Regions from separate parts of the Paraburkholderia tropica genome, predicted to be linked through region 2. Evidence: riboswitches for the same ligand, from Rfam matches in the RefSeq annotation. Region 2 holds a riboswitch; the other holds the start of a gene.

Region 1 (11,613 bases), on a different replicon from region 2:
ATTCGACGATCAGCGAAGCATTGCCTTCTGACAAATCGACGATGTCAGCCAGCGCGATGCAACGCTCGCGAAAGCCTTCGACGATGCCCGTGTCTAGCTCTCACATCGCGATCGGCGACCGTGGCAGAAGTTGCGGCACGCAATCGGCGGCATCGAAAATGGTCGGGAATCCGAACACCACGAGCAGGCGATGTACGGGGTTGATGACTAGCGTAGTCTTCGCGCGCAGCACGGAAACGCCGGTACCTTCGGAGCCCACCAGCACGCGCGACGTTGAAATCGTTCGCCGGCCGCAGCTGGTCGGCGCTTTAGCCCGCGACGCGGCGCTTGAGTTTGGGAAAGCCTTCGCGGATGGCGTCGCCGTATCTCTCCACGGGACCGAGCAGACCCGAGACAATTTCCGCGCGTCGGCCGCCCGCCGCGAGGTGCTCGCGCAACGCGGCGGCGTCGTTGAGCTGATCGCAGATCACGCCCGGCCGCACCTTAGCCACGAGGCTCGTCTCATCGGTTTTCCCCGATGGTCGTGAGGTACTTCGACGCGTCGATGATGACCGCCGCGTTGACCGACTGCCCGCACATCGACGTGCCCCCGCCACGCGTGAGCATCGGTAAGTCGGCTTCTTGGAACGCGCGCATGGCTTCCACCACGCGACGATGCTCGTGCGATGTCGTCGGGCATGCCCGGCTGCGACAGCGTGAAGTCCACGTCCGGCACTCATCATAAGCTCCGCGCCCAGCTCAGCAAGATGACCGCGCAGTGCGAAGCCGGTAGTCTCTACCAACTGGTTTCGCTTCCTGAAGCTCGGCACGCAGCGTCGCGCTCGGCGCGTAGCGCCTGATACTCTTCGGATCGATAGCCAGGTGGGGCGCAGCACCGATGGTGAGGGTTGCGCCAATAGCACTTGTATTAATTCGCGCTGTGTAGGACGTACGTTTGCAGATGCGCATAGGCAACCCGCAAGTATGGCGTATCGATCTGGTGGCGTGCCGCGCGGGCGATCATGTCACCGACGATCGCTTCCGACTCGATACGCGGGGAGAGTCGCGCAATATCGCGCATCATGGATGCGGCCCAGGTCGACTCTGCATCCAGCAAAAAGCGACGGACGCCGTCCACGACCTGCGGGCTGAGATCGAAGCCCTCCGCCCTGGAGACAGTTACACACTCTTCGATCAATGCGGAGATCAAGTTCTTGCCATCAGACGTTCGCAAGATATCGCACAAGCGCCCGCGCATCAGGCAGGTCGCGGCTGCGCCTGAGGACAGCATTACCCACTTCTGCCAGAGGTCAGCATCAACTCTCTCGGACAACACACGCAAGCCCGATGTGGCGGCGAACGCCGCATGGAGCTGCCCGACCAGATCGCGTTGCGACGGATGGCGCGCACCGACAATGAGCTTGTCCTGATTGCCCATGTGCACGATGCTGCCGTCCTCTGCGCTCGACGCCGCGATATACGAGACGCCCCCCAGCACACGCGCTCGACCATAGCGACGGTCTAGCGTGTCGTACACCGCCATGCCGTTCAGCAGGGGGAGAATACCGGCTGCGCCGGCTAGCGCGGGCGCCAACGAATTCAGGGCGTCGTCGAGGTCGTACGCTTTGCAGGTGAGCAAGACCAGGTCGTAGCCCGGCCTCACTGCGTCCGCGGCCACCGTACGGACCGCCGAAGAGAAGTCCCCCAATGAGCTCGATACACGCAATCCATCGCGCATCAACGCTTCAGCGCGCCGGGGACGCACCAGGAACGTTACATCAGCGCCGGCCTGGATCAAGCGGGAGCCATAGTAACCACCCAGTGCGCCAGCGCCAAGGATAAGAACTCTAAGCCTTTCATGACGGTTGCTCATATTGTCTGCCATCGAATGTCCCGCTCTGCGTGATATGTGGCGTGGTGCCCGGTCCCATTCTATGAGGGCGAACACCGCTATAGATGAGATACTACTATCAAAGTAGTATTTCATCTATAAAAACGATAGGGGCCCGTAGTTACCGTACTTTCGCCGCTGCTGCGGAAAGACAAAAACCCGATAGACCGAGGTGATGTCGATCTGCCACTGCACTTGCAGGCGACTGACTTGCAAATGGGAGTTTCCGAACTCTATCCGGGCGAGTTGTGGCAAAGCACGCTCTGTTGGCAAACGGCAATGTTGCCATTCGCTCAATCTACACCGATCATGGAGGAAACGGCCTCCGCGGTTGCCGCCGACAAAGTCCAGCCCAGATGACCATGTCCCGTGTTGTAAAAGACACCAGGGCGCCTGCCACGACCCACGCGCGGCAGCATGCTTGGCAGCATCGGTCTCAGTCCTGCCCATGGAATAACTCGCGAAGTGGAGACGACAGGGAAGTATCGACGCACCCAATTGATCAATGGTTCGATCCGATCCGAACGAATATCCCGGTTCACGCCGTTGAACTCTGCTGTGCCCGCAACCCGGAACCGGTCTGTCCCAAGACGGCTGGTGACGATCTTCGCGCGGTCATCGAGGATGCTCACCCAGGGAGCGCTGCTCCGACTCGGTTCATCATCCAGATGTACCGTGATCGAATAGCCCTTGACTGGATAGACGTTCACATGATCGCCCAGCATCGCAGCGAACCGGCGACTGCCGACGCCGGCACAGATGACGATGCGATCAAAGACTTCGCGTCGTTGGTCGGAAGAAATCAAAATCTTGCCGCAGTCCACGGATTCGACGCTGTCGATTGCCGTGTCGTAGTGAAATTGCACACCGCGACGCTCGCAGGCCGATGAAAGCCCTCCGGTAAATTTGTGGATATCCCCGGACGAATCCGACTCAGTGAAAAATCCTCCGTGAAAGCGGCCGTGAAGAGTCGGCTCGATTGCGCGCATCTCCTCCGGCGTCACTGGGCGACGATCCAGCCCCCCCGCTCGCAGCAAGGTATTCACGCGCATTGCTGCTTCGTGCTCCTTGCGCGTTGCATAGAAGTGCAAGATTCCGCGCTGCTCGAGATCGAACTGGATGCCCTCGCGCTCCGCAATGTGGAATAGGTGTGCGCGTGCAGCGATCGCAAGCCTCACAGTTTCAATCGTGTTCGCTTCGTATCGCGGGATGTTTCCGAGAAACTCGGCAATCCAGCCGTACTTGTGTAAGCTTGGCCGCGGATTCAGTAGCAGCGGTGCGTCGCGTGCGAACATCCAACGCAGTCCTTTGAGGACAGTGGCACGGCTGTTCCATACCTCCGCATTGCTGGCCGAGAGCTGGCCACCATTCGCGAAGGACGTCTCCATTGCGGCATAGCGATGCCGCTCGAAGACACTGACGCTATGGCCGTGATTCGAAAGGGCATAAGCGGTAGTGACGCCGGTAATACCGGCGCCAATGATGGCGATTCGTGACATGTTCTGGTCCAGATTGTATTGAGCATCGCCAGCGATATGTGTCGCCGACGCGGATGCCCCATCTGTCCGTTTACCTGAGAGTTTCGCCACTGTCCCTGTTGCGTTACGGCGGTGGCTCCCCTTCGGTGGGCGCACGAGGCGCCGCTCTCCAGAGCGTCCTCGCATCACGGTCCTTTTGCCTGAGAGTTTCCGGGGCGGTTGCTCCATCGGCGCCGCTCAATCGAGCGGTCTCTCCCGTGATGCACGAATACAACGATTGCAAAACTACCATGACATGCATCGGACAATAGCTAGGCTCACCGCTTGACGCGGACACCCCGATGCATCTTGTCGGAGGAGTGGATCCTTCCAACGGCAGGAGTAGTACGCCCTGCATCGCCAACGCGTGAGGCAGCTGCTCCACTCACGCCAATCCTGTGCAGCCGTTCGAATTTGCGAGACATTCCTCTGCAGAGTGACAGGTCGGAACTCCCTTTCGACAAATTGATCGGTGCCAACCTGAACGTGCGCTCCGTTATCTGCCCCGGTCGTGTGCACACCCTATGAACGACTGCGTCGAGACGCGCACTGACTTCCTGATCGCTCGAGCCTTTGGTTCCGCCCTGCCATTCTCGATAGACGCGTGGCAACGCACTTGCGCGCATTGCCACGCGCCACCAACGAGTTGGTGTGACGAGCTGATCGAGAGATAGCGACCGTCACGAGGGCATCGTCACCCCCGCTTTTACTGCTATCAAGGTGATACTTTAGGCTGACGCCAAAAAATGTAATTAATAGCCGGCCCCAGACGACACCTTGCCGCCAGGTCCACTCACGCCAGCGTTACGTGCGTTCTCTTGTGCGACGACCGAAATGATATCGATGGCTTCCTGTACCTGCTGGCGAGTTATGTTCAGATAAGGAATGGCGCGTACGCCATCTGCGCCGGACGGCAGTACATACAGACCCTTGTCGTAAAGACGCTCGACGAATGTTCCAGCGGGAAGCGAAGAGACGCCGAAACGCACGATGTTAGTTTCGATCGCGGAAACATCGAGCGAAATGCCAGGCAGACCTGCGATACCGTTGGCGAGCATTCGAGCATGCTCATGATCTTCCTGAAGCCGTTCACGATGATTGCGCAGTGCATGCAGCGCACCTGCCGCGATAATCCCGGCTTGGCGGAAACCACCGCCGATTTGCTGCTTGAAACGACGCGCGCGAGCAATGAAGTCACGGGAGCCAGCCAGCGCTGAGCCTACCGGCGCACCGAGGCCTTTCGAGAAGCAGACGCTGACCGAATCGAAGTGGCGGGCGTATTCGCGCTCGGGAATCCCGGTGGCAGCTGTCGCATGCCATAGCCTCGCGCCGTCCAGGTGCAATGCGAGCCCGCGCTGTCGGCCAAGCTCGCAGACAGCCTGAAGTCGCTCGATCGGCCACACCTTGCCGCCACCGATGTTGTGGGTGTTTTCCAGACACAGCAGCTTGACCGGTGCGGGAATCGTGTTGGGGAAGAACCGATGCGACACGCCGAGTGCATTCGACACGTCTTCCGGGGTGAATACGCCGCGCACGCCGGGCAGCAGACGCGGGAGCACTCCAGAGAACGCCGCCGGCGCACCGCCTTCAAGAATGTAGACATGGGCATTTTGATCGAAGAGCACGGCATCGCCCGGCTCGGTGTGCGCCCGGATCGCGACCTGGTTGGTCATCGTGCCCGTCACCATGTAAACGGCATCTTCCTTACCAAGCAGTTCCGCGACTTCTCGCTCAAGTGCTTTGACGGTCGGATCGTCGCCGTATACGTCGTCGCCGACTGGTGCGTTGGCTATGGCGTCGCGCATGGCCTTGGTAGGCTGGCTGCAGGTGTCGCTTCGCAGATCGATCATAGTGTGCCCCCGAATCAGGTGAATAGTGAGCACAGCTTCAGCCACATACCGGCCGGGGATTTGGACAAACTTGCGGATTTACTGCCGAGCGATACCCGGCGGCACGCCGAAGAAGCGACTGAATTCCCGACTCAAATGCCCTTGATCGCAGTAGCCGACCTCAATGGCAACCTGCCGCAGCGGCACCCCCCGAAGCACAAGGTGCTTAGCCAGCGCGACTCGGCGTTGCACAAGGTACGCATGGGGCGCGACCCCGACTGATTTCTTGAACTCGCGCAGCAGGTGGTAAGCGCTCATCCCTGCTACCTGGGCGATTACGTCGAGCGACGGATTATCCACAAAATGGGCATCGATATAGTCACGCGCCCGCCTCACCGCCCCTGGCATTGCTCCCCCGATGGAAGGCCGACGAGCTGTAGACGCGTGCCTCAACACGAGTTGGGTCATCGCGGTTGTCAGTCGGGATGTCTTTTCAAGCTGGCTCGCGTCGTGAGATTCCGAGCAAATGTGTGCGGTGCGAAATAGCAACATCGTATCCGGGTCATCCATCACGACATCGGGAAAATGCACGGACCGCTGCGGTGCGCCGTCCGCGTCTCGCACTAGGCCGAGCAGAGCTGACGCGGACACGTACACCATGCGGTAATCCCAACCGCCCTCAATTGCCGGACGCCCTTCATGCAGCTGACCGGGATTGATCACGCAGATCGCGCCTTCCGGCATGATTAACCGTCGACCGCGGCCCTCGAGAAATGCCTGTGCCCCGCGTTCAATCACGCCGATCGCGAACTCATCGTGTGCATGCGGCGGAAACCGATGGGTGCGATAGCTCGCAGTCATCAGTTCAGCATCCGCGAAGCCAGGCTCGCGCCAAAATTTTGCCTGGTTTGATCGGGACGTATGTCCAGTACTCATGTTCGTGCCCCATAGTCAGTGGTGGCCAACGATCATCCAGCAGAAACGAGGCACCGGTGCATTCGCGGCCTGCCATGTGGCGCAGACTGGACGCAATGATTGTAGCTACATCTAAATAATCTTCAATCTTCCAAATTATGCACCTATGACGCTGCCAATTCGTTCCGCGAGTCCCGATTTTGCACAAAACCGCAATTTTGTCCATCACCCGGCACGAGGAAGCCGCGAGGATGCTTGGCCGGCCACGCGTCGACGCGCATGTGCAACTCAACGATCCGTAACGGAACGTCCCGATCAGGGCCTGGCGCCTCCCCCGCTGGTCCGTGTTGAGGACACTCTTCGTCCTGCGTCCCTCTAATCTCAAGCGAGACACTCCATGAATCATGCTGACCTTGAACATCTGACGACGTCGTTCCCCTATCGACGCAAGTATGACAATTTCATCGGTGGAAAATGGGTTCCGCCTTTGGCCGGTGAATATTTCACCAATGTTTCCCCAATCACAGGTAAGCCGCTGTGTGACGTACCGCGCTCTCAGGCAGAAGATATCGAGATGGCGTTGGACGCCGCCCACGCTGCCAAGGGAGCCTGGGCGGCTATCTCGCCTGCCGAACGCGCACTCGTTCTGCATCGGATCGCCGACCGAATGCAGGACAACCTCGAACGTCTCGCCGTTGCGGAGACGATCGACAACGGCAAGCCCATTCGTGAAACGCGTGCCGCCGATCTACCGCTCGCGATCGACCATTTCCGCTATTTCGCAGGATGCGTGCGGGCGCAAGAAGGTACATTGGCCGAGATCGATCAGGATACCGTCGCATACCATTTTCACGAACCGCTTGGCGTCGTAGCACAGATCATCCCCTGGAATTTCCCGCTGCTGATGGCGGTGTGGAAGCTCGCGCCCGCACTAGCGGCCGGCAACTGCGTGGTGCTGAAGCCGGCTGAGCAGACTCCCGCGTCAATCTTGGTGCTGATCGAGCTGATCGCCGATCTGCTTCCGCCGGGGGTCGTGAACATCATTAACGGCTTTGGCGTGGAAGCCGGCAAGCCGCTAGCATCGAGCTCTCGGGTGGCGAAAGTGGCATTCACGGGCGAAACCTCGACCGGCCGTCTCATCATGCAGTACGCGAGCACAAATCTCATTCCGGTCACGCTCGAGTTGGGCGGAAAGAGCCCGAACATCTTCTTCGATGACGTCGTCAGCGCAGACGATTCCTTCCTCGACAAGGCACTCGAGGGCTTTGCGATGTTTGCCCTGAATCAGGGCGAGGTATGCACTAGCCCGTCGCGGGTACTCATCCAGGAATCCGCGTACGAAAAATTCATGGAACGTGCTCTGTCACGCGTGGCCGCCATTAAGCAAGGACATCCGCTCAACCCCGACACGATGATCGGGGCGCAGGCTTCGTACGAACAGTTATCGAAGATCTTGTCATACCTGCAGATCGGCAAGGACGAGGGCGCCACATGTTTGATCGGCGGCGAGCAAAACCGACTGGACGGCGATCTGCGCGACGGCTACTACGTGAAGCCGACCATTTTCCGCGGAAACAATTCGATGCGAATCTTCCAGGAAGAGATTTTCGGGCCCGTTGTTTCCGTTACCACCTTCAAGAATGAGGAAGAAGCACTCGCGATTGCGAACGACACGCTCTATGGCCTCGGAGCGGGCGTCTGGACGCGTGACGGCAATCGTGCCTACCGATTCGGTCGGGCGATTCAGGCAGGTCGAATCTGGACCAATTGCTACCACCTCTACCCTGCGCACGCTGCGTTCGGTGGCTACAAGCAATCCGGTATCGGGCGCGAAAACCACAAGATGATGCTTGATCACTATCAGCAGACGAAAAATCTGCTCGTAAGTTACGCCGCGAAGCCGCTCGGGTTCTTCTGACCTATGCGAGCTGGGGCGGATCACGTATCCGCGCCGGGTGTGTTGTTATCTTTTCTCTGCTCTGCGTATCGTCTGCAGTGCGGTGTGTCTATGAGACGCACCGCACTGAACTTCGCGCCTCGCTGCGCAACGACCTATCGTCCAACGCTGGTCAGATAGTCCCGATCTTCCTGAGACATTGACTCCAGCCAAGCCAACTCGCCACCGGGAGACGGCAGCAGCTTCCCATACTCCACCATCTGCGCGGCGGGCAACTCAGCCAGGTAGACCCAAACGTAGCGGCTGTCGGTGTTTGCAGCACGCGCCACGACACCCACGATGCTGTCGAGCAGGCCCTGTTTCTGTTCGTTCGTTCTCCCTGCCCGAATCTGACCATGTACAAAAATGTGGTCTGCTTTCAGTGGCTTCCCCCGAGAAAGTGATTGCCTGCGGCGACAGGGGAAAATATGACTTGCGCAAAGAATCCCTGTGCCCCGGTCGCACTGCTGTGGGCATGTGTGATTCCCTTTGCGATTTCGCCTTTTTCCTCGGGGGTGAAACGGCCCTCAGCTGCCGTCACAACGTATGTCGGCATTGCGCGCTCCTCAAATAAATGTAGCTAAAACTCTATGGCCGATAGTGAAGCGGCAAGCCGCACTCAATATCCGAGCAACCATCAGGCCTGCAAATGGTTGTAGGTGCATCTTATTCGCTGGAGCGGTTGCCCGTCAGGAAGGATTAACCCTTGTGAATGGCGCGACAAAATAAAGCGTTCGCAGGCCGCCTTTCTAGCCCCGGTCGTCCGGACGCTGCAGCGACTCCAGCGCCTCAAGCAAGCGCTCCTTGGCAGCGCCTTTCATGAACCTCTGGACATCACGCTCAACCCGATTCTGGGCACGCCTCCAGTAAGGCTCGGCACTGCGCAATTTTTCGTCGCCCTCTTTGCTCAATCGCGCAACCTTGACGCGAGCGTCGGCCTCAGAGGTTACGTTAACCCATCCGGCATCGATCAGGAGCTTGAGGTTGCGAGAAATAGTGGTCTTGTCGAGTCCGACTTCGCCTGCAATCTCCGTGTAAGTCGCCGCGTCGAGGCGCTCCAGTGCACGCAGAAGTGAAAATTGCGTGATTTTTAAACCGACAGGACGTAGAGCGTCGTCGTAGACCCCGGTCAGTGCATTCGCGGAGCGCCGGAATTGTGTGCAGTAACAATCAGTGAACATGTTGGAATCGACGAACTCTAGATAGGCGCACCCGCAAGCTATCGGGTCGAGTAAGACAAGCGACAGTATAGCCACGCGCCAGCAGCTGAGGACCTGCAAATGCCCCCCTGACGAGACAGGCTCACCCTCTCGTCGGACCGTCAAGGAAGTACGTCACCATGCAAATAACGGCTATTTTATCCAAAGCCGCCAGGTAATGATGACGGAGAGTATTGGCTTCAACCGATTGTGGGCGTGCGAGCAGGCCATGCCTGCCGGGGAAAGCGAAACATGAGAAAAGTGGGATTGGTCGGATGGAGAGGCATGGTCGGCTCCGTCCTTCTAAAGCGTATGCGGGAAGAAAACGACTTCGCGCACATCGCGCCGACGTATTTCAGTACATCGGCCGCTGGCCAGCGCACGCGCGATCATAGAGGCAGAGAGCACACACTACGTGACGCCCACGCGATCGAACAACTCGCAGAGATGGACATCATCGTCACGTGCCAAGGCGGCAGTTACACGAAGGCAATCTACCCCGCTCTGCGGGCCGCCGGTTGGAATGGCTACTGGATCGACGCGGCATCGGCAAAGCGCATGGACAGTGACTCCGTAATCGCTCTCGACCCGGTCAATCGAGTGCACATCGACGCGGCTATCGCATCGGGGGTGAAGAATTTTATCGGTGGCAATTGTTCCATCACCTTATCGCTCGTTGGCCTGGCCGGGCTGCTCCAAGCTGGGCTCGTCGATTGGATGTCTATGATGACCTATCAGGCCGCATCAGGTGCGGGTGCCACCCATGTGACTGAACTGCTTGGTCAAATGACCGCGCTATCGGATCACACGCGCGCGGCACTCGCCGATCCCGCGACGCCGACCATTGACGTATTGGATCGCGCTCGCTTCGCTGCGGCGAGCGACGACTATCCAATCACCCGATTTGGTGTGCCGCTCGCGGGCAGCATTATCACCTGGATCGATTCGGATCTCGGAAACGGCATTAGCCGCGAAGAATGGAAGGGCGAAGTCGAGGCCAACAAGATACTCGGTCTGGCGCCAGGCACTATCCGCGTCGACGGGCTTTGCGTACGGGTTGCGGCGCTGCAAAGTCACTCTGCAGCGATCACGCTCAAGCTGAAGGAGGACCGGGACGTCGAAAGTTTGGAGAAACTCATCGGGAATGGGAACGAGTGGGTCGATTTCGTTCCGAATACCCGAGAAGAATCGATACGGCGCCTGAGTCCTGCCGCTGTTAGCGGTTCGTTGAAGGTCGCGGTCGGCAGGCTACGGAAGATGAACCTTGGCGACGGAATTTACAGCGTTCTGACTACTGGCGACCAGTTACTTTGGGGGGCCGCTGAACCGCTGCGCCGTGTCTTGGGTATTATCTTAAGTACGACCTAACATACTCCTTCACGCCAGAATTCGGGCTGGTGCGCATGTGACGCCGTTTAGCGCTCAAGCGGCTTTAAGCGCTTGAGCGTCGCTTCGGAGGGATATCTGCCGGGTACGAAAGCGTGATCGTTGCGATTGACTTCTTTTCCTGTATTGCGATCGATCAGCACGGGGTCGACGGCCTCGCCGGTTTCACGGTCCACGAAATCTATGCCCCATCGATGCCCTTTGACATAGCGGCGTCCCCAAGCAAATAGCGCGATCAGCACCGGGGACAAGTCTCGCCCCTTTGCTGTGACGCGGTACGAATCCCGGCCGGCGTCAGCCGAATCTCGATACCGCTCCATTAGCCCGGCGCTGATCAGGTACGTAAGGCGCTTCGACAATACGGTCGGCGAAATGTCCAGGCTGTCGCGGAACTGTTCGAAGCGTGTCGAGCCTTGTAACGCATCGCGTATGATCAGCAGACTCCACCACTCGCCGACCTGCTCTAACGCCAGCGCGACGGCGCAGTCCATATCGGCAAAGCTTTTCCGCTTCATATCGATTTCCGTCAAATAGTCTATCAAAGAGGGCTACTGCCACGCGGGCGAAAAGCGGCCCTGACAGGCGTGGAGAATGAGCCATACTTATGCCTGACTGCAACCTCCAGGACGTCGGTATTGTAATGTATGTCTTAGAGACCATTTCATCATAGCTGTTCTGCACGTCTGAAGCTGTTCCATGGAGTAGCCCCTTGATTCTCAGGACACGCGGCACCTCTTAAAATAGGAGGTAGTCTTGTGACTAGTTTCAAGCCTACGCAAATTGTGGAAAGCATTGAAGTTCTGACTGAGCCAGAGCGCCGTCGTCTGCGTTCGGTTCGAGAGAGAGTGGCCATTGTGCAGGAAACCCTGGAGCCGGGAGCAACGGTTTCGGCGGTTGCCCGTCGGCATGGGGTGAACCCAAACCAGGTGTTTGTTTGGCGCAAACAATACGAGGACGGCAG
Region 2 (11,613 bases):
GTCGAACGGCACGCTCGAATGCACGAATTCCTCGTGCGTCTTCTCGCCGAGCGCGTACGGCGTGAGCCAGTCGAGCGCGCTCGCCAGCGTGGCGCCGTTGGCCGCGCGTTCGGGCAGCCAGTTGCGGTTGTGGCGGCGCGCGGCGAGCGCGGCCGTCACGAGCGGCTGCAGATCGTAGGTCACGTAGTGCAGCGCGTCGCGCTCGGTGAAATCGAGCGTGGAGCCGTCGGGCGCGACGTTGTCGCCGATATGCTCGACGAACAGACGCTGCGCCGTCGCGATCATCTTGCGGTTGTCGAGCGTGAACGCCGTCATCGCAATGAGCTTGACCCGATGGCTCTGCCAGTTGTTCGCGAACGTGCCCTTGAGCGGGCGCGGCTGCGCGTCCACCTGCTGGATGTAGCCGTTCGCGAACTTGTTCAGAAACAGCATGGTCGCGTTGCGCGTTTTCACCGGCAGCGCGCTCGCGGTCATGTCGTACGCGAGGATCAGCGCTTCGAAGCGCGTTTCGTCGATCGGATTGAAGCTCGGTTGATAGGTCGTGACCCACGCGTACAGAAAGCGGTCGACGAGCTTCAGGAAGCGGTCGTCGCTCGTGGCGCGCCAGGCGAGCGCCGCGTTGCGCATCAGGTCGAGTTCCTTCTCGGCCTCCACGCTCTGGTCGTAGATGCCCTCGTGCGGCAGCGTGCCTTCCGTGTGCAGCCGCGCGAGCGGATGCGGCACGTCGTTCACGTGCGCCTGCACTTCGGCCACCAGCGCTTTCACGCCGGGGTCCGAATTGGTGCGTTCGCTGGTCTGCAGGGCCGGTGCCGCGCAGAAGTTCATCGCCGCGCGCGCCGGTTGCGCCGCGCTCAGGGCCGCGAGGCCCGCACTCACGAAACAGGCCGCCGCGAGCGTGCGCGCGCCGCCGCGCGCCAAGCGGCCCTTGGCCTGCGTGATCGCCGGATTTCCGGCCAAGGCCGTTCCCACCTTCCGCGCCATGCGCGACTCCCTGGTTCAAGGCTGACAGGTGTGTGATGTTAACGGTTTGGCGAGCTTTGGCGAAGTTTCGCGGCGGCAAATGTAACGAAAGTAACGTCGCAGGGCGGGGCGCACGCCGGGTCGCCGGGCCGGCCGCACGGCGCCGCCGCGTCGACCGGAGGTCGTGCGGCGGCATGGCGGCGGTCATGGCCGGTTACCCGACGGTTACGCTCATTCGCCGGCGGTCCCGTCGGCCTGATCGTCGTAAGCGTCGATCGGCACGCACGAGCAGAACAGATTGCGGTCGCCGTAGACGTTGTCGGCGCGGCCGACCGGCGGCCAGTACTTGCGCGCGACCAGCGACGCGAGCGGATACGCCGCCTGCTCGCGCGAGTAGGCGTGCGCCCAGCCGTCGGCGACCACCACGGCGGCCGTGTGCGGCGCGTGACGCAGCGGGTTGTCCTCGGCGTCGGCGCGACCGTCTTCCACGGCGCGGATTTCCTCGCGGATCGCGATCATGGCGTCGATAAAGCGGTCCAGCTCCTCCTTCGACTCCGACTCGGTCGGCTCGACCATCAGCGTGCCCGGCACCGGGAAGCTCATGGTCGGCGCGTGGAAGCCGTAGTCCATCAGGCGCTTGGCCACGTCGTCGACGGTGATGCCACTCGCATCCTTGATGGGGCGCAGGTCGAGAATGCACTCGTGCGCCACGAGGCCGCCGGGGCCGCTGTACAGCACCGGGAAGTGCGGCGCGAGCTTGTTCGCCACGTAATTCGCGTTGAGGATCGCGGTTTCGGTCGCGGCGGTGAGGTTCGCCGCGCCCATCATCGCGATGTACATCCACGAAATCGGCAGGATCGAGGCCGAGCCGTACGGCGCCGCGCTGACCGCGCCGATGCCGTGGCCCTGATCGGTCGAGCGCTTGTAGCCCGACGAAAGCTGGTTCGGCAGGAACTGCGCGAGGTGCGCGCCGACCGCGACCGGACCGACGCCCGGGCCGCCGCCGCCGTGCGGAATGCAGAAGGTCTTGTGCAGGTTCAGGTGCGAGACGTCGCCGCCGAACTGGCCCGGCGCCGCGAGACCGACCATCGCGTTCATGTTGGCGCCGTCCACGTAGACCTGGCCGCCTGCCGCGTGCACGATTTCGCAGACTTCGCGCACGTTTTCCTCGAACACGCCGTGCGTGGACGGGTAGGTGATCATGATCGCCGCGAGCTTCGCCGCGTGCTGTTCGGCCTTGGCCTTGAGGTCGGCGAGATCGATGTTGCCTTGCGCGTCGCACGCGACCACCACGACCTGCATGCCCGCCATCTGCGCGGAAGCCGGGTTCGTGCCGTGCGCCGAAGCGGGAATCAGGCAGACGTTGCGGTGCGCGTCGCCGCGCGAGGCGTGATACGCCTGAATGATCAGCAGACCGGCGTACTCGCCCTGCGAGCCGGCGTTCGGTTGCAGCGAGACGGCGGCGTAGCCGGTCGCGGCCACGAGCATCTGTTCGAGCTGATCGACCATTTCGCGGTAGCCGACGGTTTGCTCGGCGGGCGCGAACGGGTGAATCTGGCCGAACTCGGGCCACGTCACCGGCAGCATTTCCGAGGTGGCGTTGAGCTTCATCGTGCACGAACCGAGCGGAATCATCGAACGGTCGAGCGCCAGGTCCTTGTCCGAGAGGCTGCGCAGATAGCGCAGCATTTCCGTTTCCGAATGGTGACGGTTGAAGACCGGATGCGTGAGGTAAGCGCTTTCGCGCGCGAGCGCGGCCGGGAAGGTGGCGGCGTTGGCGGCGGCGAGTTCGGCGTCGAGCGCGTCGACCGACGGCGTCTCGCCCGCGAACGCGGCTTGCGCGAACACGGCGAGCAGATCGGCCAGATCGCCGCGCGTGGTGGTTTCGTCGACGGAGACGCCCACGCGCGTTTCGCTCACGCGGCGCAGGTTCATGCCGCGCGCGAGCGCCGCGTCATGCAGCGCCTGGGTGCGCGCGCCCGCTTCGAACGTGATGGTGTCGAAGAACGACGCGTTGACGAGCGTGTAGCCGAGCTTCTGCGCGCCCGCGGCCAGAATGGCGGCCACGCGGTTCACGCGCTGCGCGATGCGCTTCAGACCCTGCGGACCGTGATAGACCGCGTACATGCTGGCCATGATCGCGAGCAGCGCCTGCGCCGTGCAGACGTTCGAGGTGGCCTTCTCGCGGCGGATATGCTGTTCGCGCGTTTGCAGCGCGAGGCGCAGCGCCGGGTTGCCCTGCGCGTCGACGGTCACGCCGACGAGACGGCCCGGCATCTGGCGCTTGAAGTCGTCCTTCACCGCGAGGTAGGCGGCGTGCGGGCCGCCGAAGCCCATCGGCACGCCGAAGCGCTGCGAGTTGCCCACGGCCACGTCCGCGCCCCATTCGCCGGGCGGCGTGAGCAGCGTGAGCGCGAGCAGGTCGGCGGCGGCGATCACCGCGCCGCCCGCGGCGTGCACGGCCTGGGCGAGTTCGCGGTAGTCGCGCACGTCGCCGTTCACGCCCGGATATTGCAGCAGCACGCCGAAGGCGTTCGCCTGCGCGGCCTCGGCGGCGGGGCCGACCTTCACTTCGATGCCGATCGGTTTGGCGCGCGTCTGCACGACTTCGAGCGTTTGCGGCAGCACGTCGTCGGCGACGAAGAACACGTTCGACTTCGACTTGCCCACGCGCTGCACGAGCGTCATCGCTTCGGCGGCGGCGGTGCCTTCGTCGAGCAGCGATGCGTTGGAAATGGCGAGGCCCGTCAGGTCGACGATCATCTGCTGATAGTTCAGCAGCGCCTCCAGACGGCCTTGCGAGATTTCCGGCTGGTACGGCGTGTAGGCCGTGTACCACGCCGGATTTTCGAGCACGTTGCGCAGGATGACGGCCGGCGTGTGCGTGTCGAAATAGCCCTGCCCGATGTACGAGCGGAACACCTGGTTCTTGTCCGCGAGCGCGCGCAGCGCGGCCAGCGCCTCGGCTTCCGAGCGCGGCTGCGAGAACGGCCCGAGCGGCAGCGTCTCGGTGCGGCGGATCTTCGCCGGAATCACCGCGTCGATCAGCGCCGCGCGCGACGCGAAGCCGAGCGCGTCGAGCATCGCTTGCTGGTCGGCCGTGTCGGGGCCGATGTGGCGGGCGGCGAAGGCGTCGTGCGCTTCGAGCGCCGCGAGCGAGAGAGCCGTGGGCGAGGTGTTCATCAGACGATCCGGGTGTTCGAGCTTCATGAGGTTTCCTGCCGGCGCGGGCGGCGCGTCGCGTAGTGCCGCGATGCCGCCGCGCCTGTGCGTTGGGACGGGCCTTCTGCGAAAGCCGTCCCGGGGTTTAGGCGCCGATGGCCTTCTCGTAGGCGGCGGCGTCGATCAGCGCGTCGAGCTTGGCGTCGGCGGCCGGCTTGATCTTGAAGAGCCACGACTCGTAGGGCGCGCCGTTCACGCCTTCGGGGGCGTCGACGAGCGCCGAGTTCGATTCGACGATCTCGCCCGAGACCGGCGCGTAGATGTCCGAGGCGGCCTTGACCGATTCGATCACGGCGATGGCGTCGCCCGCCGTGACGGCGCGGCCGGCTTCGGGCAGTTCGAGGAAGACGATGTCACCGAGCGCTTCCTGCGCGTGATCGGTGATGCCGACGGTCAGCGTGCCGTCGGCTTCGGTGCGGATCCACTCGTGCGATTCGGTGTATTTCAGATCGGCCGGGATGCTCATGGTTGCTCCAGTGCGTGGTTCGTTTATGACTTGAAAAGAGGGTGGGCGTGCGCGCCGGAATCCTTGCGGATCAGGCGACCAGCACCTTGCCGTTGCGCACGAACGGCAGTTTTACCACGCTTGCGGGAAGGGCTTTGTCGCGGATCTGCACCTGCACGACGTCGCCCGGCTGCACGCCCTCGGGCACGCGCGCGAAGGCGATGGATTCCTGCATCGTCGGCGAGAAGGTGCCGCTCGTGATCTCGCCGTCGCCGTGCGGCGTCAGCACTTTCTGGTGAGCGCGCAGCACGCCGCCGGCCTTGCCGTTTTCCTTCTGCAGGATCAAGCCGACGAAGGTCGAGCGCGTGCCGTTCGCTTCGAGCGCGGCGCGACCGACGAACTCGCGCGGCGTCTTCAGGTCGACGGTCCAGGCGAGGCCCGCGTCGAGCGGCGAGACCGCTTCGTCCATGTCCTGGCCGTAGAGGTTCATGCCCGCTTCGAGGCGCAGCGTGTCGCGCGCGCCGAGGCCGCAGGGCTTCACGCCCTGGCGTTGCAGCGCGTCCCAGAACTCGCAGACGGCGGCGGCGGGCAGCACGATTTCGAAGCCGTCTTCACCGGTGTAGCCGGTACGCGCGATCATCAGCTCGCCGAACGGCGTGGCGTCGATCTTCGCGGCGTTGAAGGGCTTGAGGATTTCGGTGGCGCTGCGCGAGGAGGGCGCGACGGCCCAGACTTTCTCGCGCGCGTTCGGGCCTTGCACGGCGACGATCGCGAGATCGCGGCGCGGTGTGATGGTGAGGCCGAAGCCGCCTTCGGCGTTGAGCTTCTCGAACCAGGCGATGTCTTTGTCGGCGGTGCCCGCGTTGACGACGGTGCGGAACGCGTCGTCGGCGAAGTAATAGACGATCAGGTCGTCGATCACGCCGCCTTCGGGGTTGAGCATGCAGGAATAGAGCGCCTTGCCGGGCGTCGTCAGCTTGGCGACGTTGTTGGCGAGCGCGCGGGCGAAGAATTCGCGCGCCTTCGCGCCCGAGAAGTCGACGACGCACATGTGCGAGACATCGAACATGCCGGCGTCGGTGCGCACGGCGCGATGTTCGTCGATCTGCGAGCCGTAGTTGACGGGCATGTCCCAGCCGCCGAAATCGACCATGCGGGCGTTCAGCGCGCGGTGCGTGTCGTTCAGCGGAGTGCGTTTGAGTTCGGTCATGAGGCCTCAGGCGGTCGCGAGGGTTTTCGTGCGACTCCGGGGGAATGTCCCGCCGGAATTCGAGCGAAAACGAAAAAGGCCATGCAGGACTCGCCGCAGGCACGATGCCCGTGGTCGGTTCTTGCATGGCCCCTCTGTCCTCGGTACCTGAGAGATTGCGTCGAACGACGCGCGCCCCTTCGGTGGGCAGCCTGAACGCCAGGGTTACGATCCCTCCGCCGTTCTACTGCCGCTCTCCAGAGTTGCGGACCTGAGTGCCGTCTCGCGCGTCTCGCACGCGGGTGCGAAACAGGCGAAGCAGCGGTCCGGCGCGCACGGTCCTTTTGCCTGAGAGTTTGTGGGTTGCCCCTTCGGCGGCGGCGTTGCGATTCGAAATTGACTCGACTCGCGAACGTCGCGCTCTCCCGGCGCGCGCAGCGATTGTGCTGGACGCCGGCGGGCTGTGTCAATGCGGAAAAATTAGGCGCACCGTGGCGGCGGAACGGGAGTGGAACCTGCGCCAGCCGGCCGCGCGTGCTGGCGGGCCATGCGCCGAACGCCGCCCGGCAAGGCTTGCGCGCATGCGGCCCCGAAAGAACCGCTCGCGCGCGACCGCGCATGCGCGCCAAAAAAAGAAACGGGCCGCGCGAGGCGGCCCATGTGATCGCGGTGGTTTTGCGCGGGCTTATTCGCCGATGGCGCGCGCCGCCGTATCGAGCTCCTGGTTGAGCACGTGCTGCTCGTCGCCGGAGATGCCGCCGCCGTGCTGCGCAGCCATGTCGTGCGCCTCGCCGCGGATCGTGTCGAGGCGGTGATGCAGCGCGGCGCCCTGCGGCGGCGGATAGTAGCCCTGGTTCACGCGCGCGTCGATGCGGCGGCCCAAGGTGTCGATGCGGGCGTCGACCTGATGCAGGCGGTCGACGGCCAGTTCATGCGGATTCGAGCCGGAATGCTGCGCGGGCGGGGTGACGACGCATGCGGCGAGCGTCGAGATCAGCGCGGCGGCGCAGCTCAGGCGGATGGCACGGTTCATACAATTCAATCGGGTCATTGAGACTCTCCTTGTTGTCGGTCCGGGGCGGGCTGGCGCGCGCCACGAACCCTGCACCCCGGAAGATGCAGAACGTTATCGCTCTGTTTCTGGCGTTGTTCGTCGCAAACGCGTCGCGCGCGCCGTGCGATGACCGCACGGCGGCGCAGACTTGTAACCGTTTGTATGGACCTTTCAGACGCGTCGGCGGTTTGCAAGCCGCGCGGCCTCGCCGGGCAGTCGGTTCGCGCGAGGTTCGCGCGCTCAGCGCGCGCTCACTGAGCGCGCGTGAAGGCGATCGTGCGGCCTTCCTCGGCGCTGCGCATCGCCAGCTCGACGATCGTCATCACGTCGACGGCGTCCTGCGGACTCACCGGGAACGGCGTGCCCTCGCGGATCGCGGCGGCGAGCGCGCGGTACAGGTCGGCGTAATTGCCCGCGGCGTTGGGCACGTCGCGGTCGGACTCCTGGCCGTCGTCGGCCATGACGTGCAGTCGGCCCGCTTCGTTGCCGTCGCCGAAACCGGGCTGGCCGGGGCGCAGGCCCGCCTTCAGCTGGTCCTCCTGGGTATCGAGCCCGTTTTTCAGGTAGCTGCCGCGCGTGCCGTGAATCGCGAAACGCGGCGCGTACGCGGCCAGCGCGCTCGCGTGCAGCACGGCGTCGAGGCCGTCGTAGCGCAGCACGAGGTGCGCGTAGTCGGGCGCGCTGGCGTGGTCGCGGCGCGTGTGCACGAAGGCCGTGACCGACTCGGGCGCGCCGAACAGCGCGAGCGTCTGGTCGATCAGATGCGGCCCGAGGTCGTAGAGCAGGCCGCCGCCGCGCGTCGCGTCCTCGCGCCAGCGCTGGCGCACCTGCGGACGGAAGCGGTCGAAGTGCGATTCGTAATGCGTGACGCGGCCCAGCTCGCCGTTCGCGATCAGCTGCTTGACGGTGAGGAAGTCGCCGTCCCAGCGACGGTTGTGGAACGGCGCGAACACGAGGCCGCGCTGCTTCGCGATGGCCGCGAGCGTGCGCGCTTCCTCGGCGGTGAGCGTGACCGGTTTGTCGACGAGCACGTGCTTGCCGCGCTCCAGCGTGCGGCGCGCGAGTTCGTAGTGCGTGTCGTTGGGCGTGGCGATCACGACGCATTCGATCGCGTCGAGCGAGAGCAGCGCGTCGAGATCGGGGACGATTGCGGCGTCCGGATAGTCGGCCTGCGCACGCTCGGCCTGGCTCGTGGCGATGGCGGCAAGCGTGACGGGCAGATTCGCCATGCCGCTATGGGCGATCACGGGTGCATGGAAGGTCTGGCCGGCGAAGCCATAGCCCATCAGGCCGATTTGCAGCGGTGCTGTCATGTAAGCGCGTCCTCTTTCCAGCGTGGGAGCGGCACGGCGGGTAGCGATGCCGCGGGTGGCGGGAGCCCGTTATTGTGGCACGCACGACGGCGCGCGTGGCGGGGCGCTGCGGGGACGGATCGGCGTGCGGCTGGATCGGCTGGTCGACGCGGCGTGTCGTTGTGACACGACGCTGTGACCTGATGCGCGCGGGATGCGGCGTCGCGCCGTTAGCGGGGCGGCATCGGCGCGACACCGCATCGTGTTAACATCGCGGCTCTCGCGTGAAGGGCCGCCGCGCCATGAGCATCGTCTGCATCATGCGCAGGTCTTGCGCCGCACGCTACCCGGCAGTACCACCCGTTTTTCCAATCCAGCAACGATGTCCGCAGGCCTGAATCCCGCCCAGAACGAAGCGGTGCGCTATCTCGACGGTCCCTGTCTCGTGCTCGCCGGCGCGGGCAGCGGCAAGACGCGCGTCATTACGCAGAAGATCGCCCATCTGATCGAAGCGAAAGGCTTCGAGCCGCGCCATATCGCCGCCGTCACCTTCACCAACAAGGCCGCCGCCGAAATGCGCGAGCGCGTGGGCAAACTGCTCGAAGGCAAGACGCTCACGACGCCCGGCAAGGAAGGCCGCAAGGTGCCGGCGAACCAGTTGACCGTCTGTACGTTCCACTCGCTGGGCGTGCAGATCCTGCGCCAGGAAGCCGAGCATCTGGGACTCAAGCCCCAGTTCTCGATCATGGATTCGGACGACTGCTTCGCCATGATCCAGGAGCAGGTGGGCTCGACCGACAAGGGTTTCATCCGCAAGATCCAGTCGATCATCTCGCTCTGGAAGAACGGTCTCGTCATGCCCGAGCAGGCGCTCGCGACGGCGTCGAACGAGGACGAGCATCAGGCGGCCATCGTCTACCGCAACTACATGGCGACGCTGCACGCCTATCAGGCCGTCGATTTCGACGATCTGATCCGCCTGCCCGCCGAGCTGTTCGCGAAGAACGAGCCGGTGCGCGAGCGCTGGCAGAACAAGCTGCGCTATCTGCTGGTCGACGAATACCAGGACACCAACACTTGCCAGTACGAGCTGCTCAAGCTGCTGGCGGGCCCGCGCGCGGCGTTCACGGCCGTGGGCGACGACGACCAGGCGATCTACGGCTGGCGCGGCGCGACCATCGAAAATCTCGCGCAGCTCGGCAAGGATTATCCGAAGCTGCACGTGGTCAAGCTGGAGCAGAACTATCGCTCGACCGTGCGCATTCTCACGGCGGCGAACAACGTGATCGCCAATAACCCGAAGCTGTTCGAGAAGAAGCTCTGGTCCGAGCACGGCATGGGCGACACGATCACCGTCACGCCCTGCAACGACGAGGAGCACGAAGCCGAATCGGTCGTGTTCCGTCTCTCGGCGCACAAGTTCGAGCGCCGCGCGCAGTTCCGCGACTACGCCATTCTTTATCGCGGCAATTTCCAGGCGCGCATCTTCGAGCAGGTGCTGCGCCGCGAGCGCATTCCGTACGTGCTGTCGGGCGGGCAGTCGTTCTTCGACAAGGCCGAAATCAAGGACATCTGCGCGTATCTGCGTCTGATCGCCAATCACGACGACGATCCCGCGTTCATCCGCGCGATCACGACGCCGCGCCGCGGCGTGGGCAACACCACGCTCGAAGCGCTCGGCTCGTTCGCGGGGCAGGCGAAGGTGTCGCTGTTCGAAGCGGTGTACATGGGCGGCATCGAGGCGCGGCTGTCCGCGCGCCAGGTCGAGCCGATGCGCGTGTTCTGCGACTTCATGCAGCGCCTGGCCGAGCGAGCCGTGAAGGATCCGGCGACCGTCGTGCTCGACGAGCTGATGGACGCGATTCACTACGAGGCGTATCTCTACGACGCCTTCGACGAGCGCCAGGCGCAGTCGAAGTGGCAGAACGTGCTCGAATTCCTCGAGTGGCTCAAGCGCAAGGGCACCAAGCCCGAGCAGGAGATCGGCGAAGACAGCGAGGCGACGGGTTACGACAACACCGACGGTCTCGCCGACACCGGCAAGAATCTGATGGGCCTGATCCAGACCGTCGCGCTGATGTCGATGCTTGAAGGCAAGGAAGAGGACCCGGACGCGGTGCGCCTGTCGACCGTGCACGCGTCGAAGGGGCTGGAGTATCCGCACGTGTTCCTGGTGGGCGTCGAGGAAGGCATCATGCCGCATCGCGGCGGCTCGGAAGACGACATCGTCGACGATTCGCGCATCGAGGAAGAACGCCGCCTGATGTATGTGGCGATCACGCGCGCGCAGCGCAGCCTGCATCTGAACTGGTGCAAGAAGCGCAAGCGGGCGCGCGAGACGGTGGTGTGCGAGCCGTCGCGCTTCATCCCCGAAATGGGACTCGACGAAGCGCCGCCGCCGACCGCCGAGGAAGCGCCGATGTCGCCGAAAGACCGGCTCGCGAGTTTGAAGGCGCTGTTGCAGAAGGGCTGATCTGATCGCCCGCGCGCACGCGTCCGGCTGAAAGGGAAAGGGCCGCATCGAGTGTCGATGCGGCCCTTTGTTTTTGTTACGCAGTTTGCGGCGCGCGGCTTACTTCGCGGCGCTCACCATGTAATCGACGGCGGCCTTCACGTCGGCGTCCGAAGCGTTCGAGCCGCCCTTGGGCGGCATCGCGCCCTTGCCGTGCAGCGCGTAGTTGTAGACCGTGTCCATCGGGTCCTTGAGGCGCGGCGCCCAGTCGTCCTTGTTGCCGAACTTCGGCGCGCCCAGCACGCCCGCCGCGTGACACGCCTGGCAAACCTGCGTGTAGAGCGCCTTGCCGGCCTGCGAGGCGTCGGCGCTTTGCGTCGCGCCGCCTGCCGCAGGGTTGCCCGAAGCGGCCTGCGGGATCGCGGCGATGGCGGCCGCGGCGGCCTGGGCGGCGTTCGCATCGGCGCCCGATGCGGCCGGCGCTGCCGCTGCTGCGCCCGACGCCGCGTTCGCCGCGCCCGGCGCGGGCTTGGGCGGATCCTGGAAGTTCGCGCCGCCGTGATTGGCCATGTAGGCCACGGCGAGGCCGATTTCGTAGTCGCTGTAGTCGTCGGGGCTGGTGCCGCCGCGCGGCGGCATCGCGCCCTTGCCGGAGAGCGCGGTGTGCCAGAGCGTGTCGTAGCCCTGGGCGATGCGCGGCGCCCAGTCGCCCGCGTTGCCGAACTTCGGCGCGCCGGCCGCGCCGCTCGCGTGGCAGGCGGAACAGACGGCCTGGTAGACCTGCTCGCCGGTCTTGTAGACGCGCGGCGCGTTGGCGTCGCGGATCGACACCTGGGCGATCGGCGCGATGCGCGAGGCGACTTGCTGGGCGGAGAGTTCGTCGGTGCCCGCGCCGGTGCGCGTCGTGTTGTCGACGTAATAGGCGAGCAGAACGATGATGACGATAGGGACGGCAAACCCGGCGATGACAGCGGCGATCAACTGGCCGGGCGTTTTGAT

Evidence for each region. Region 2 has a riboswitch for glycine ahead of gcvT (glycine cleavage system aminomethyltransferase GcvT). Riboswitches for the same ligand answer to the same signal wherever they lie in the genome.
Region 1: linked by a shared signal. The riboswitch ahead of G5S35_RS38150 (D-amino acid dehydrogenase) and the one ahead of gcvT (glycine cleavage system aminomethyltransferase GcvT) in region 2 are both predicted to bind glycine.

Annotation. Positions count from the first base shown of each region.
Region 1 is NZ_CP049138.1:220,032-231,644, forward strand. Features, by position in the region: gene G5S35_RS39900 (hypothetical protein) at 1-34, opposite strand, end outside; gene G5S35_RS39905 (hypothetical protein) at 309-491, opposite strand; gene G5S35_RS39910 (FAD-binding protein) at 502-648, opposite strand; gene G5S35_RS38145 (2-dehydropantoate 2-reductase) at 908-1,864, opposite strand; gene G5S35_RS38150 (D-amino acid dehydrogenase) at 2,164-3,369, opposite strand; glycine riboswitch at 3,431-3,522, opposite strand; glycine riboswitch at 3,527-3,616, opposite strand; gene G5S35_RS38155 (threonine aldolase family protein) at 4,140-5,237, opposite strand; gene G5S35_RS38160 (AraC family transcriptional regulator) at 5,316-6,152, opposite strand; gene adh (aldehyde dehydrogenase) at 6,529-8,049, shown strand; gene G5S35_RS39920 (tautomerase family protein) at 8,447-8,623, opposite strand; gene G5S35_RS38175 (MarR family winged helix-turn-helix transcriptional regulator) at 8,817-9,248, opposite strand; gene asd (aspartate-semialdehyde dehydrogenase) at 9,519-10,634, shown strand; gene G5S35_RS38185 (winged helix-turn-helix transcriptional regulator) at 10,682-11,167, opposite strand; partial or broken gene G5S35_RS38190 (transposase) at 11,444-11,613, shown strand, end outside.
Region 2 is NZ_CP049134.1:3,164,543-3,176,155, reverse strand. Features, by position in the region: gene G5S35_RS14365 (alginate lyase family protein) at 1-825, opposite strand, end outside; gene gcvP (aminomethyl-transferring glycine dehydrogenase) at 1,192-4,170, opposite strand; gene gcvH (glycine cleavage system protein GcvH) at 4,268-4,648, opposite strand; gene gcvT (glycine cleavage system aminomethyltransferase GcvT) at 4,719-5,837, opposite strand; glycine riboswitch at 5,962-6,087, opposite strand; glycine riboswitch at 6,144-6,254, opposite strand; gene G5S35_RS14345 (hypothetical protein) at 6,502-6,849, opposite strand; gene G5S35_RS14340 (oxidoreductase) at 7,122-8,183, opposite strand; gene G5S35_RS14335 (UvrD-helicase domain-containing protein) at 8,545-10,635, shown strand; gene G5S35_RS14330 (c-type cytochrome) at 10,735-11,613, opposite strand, start outside.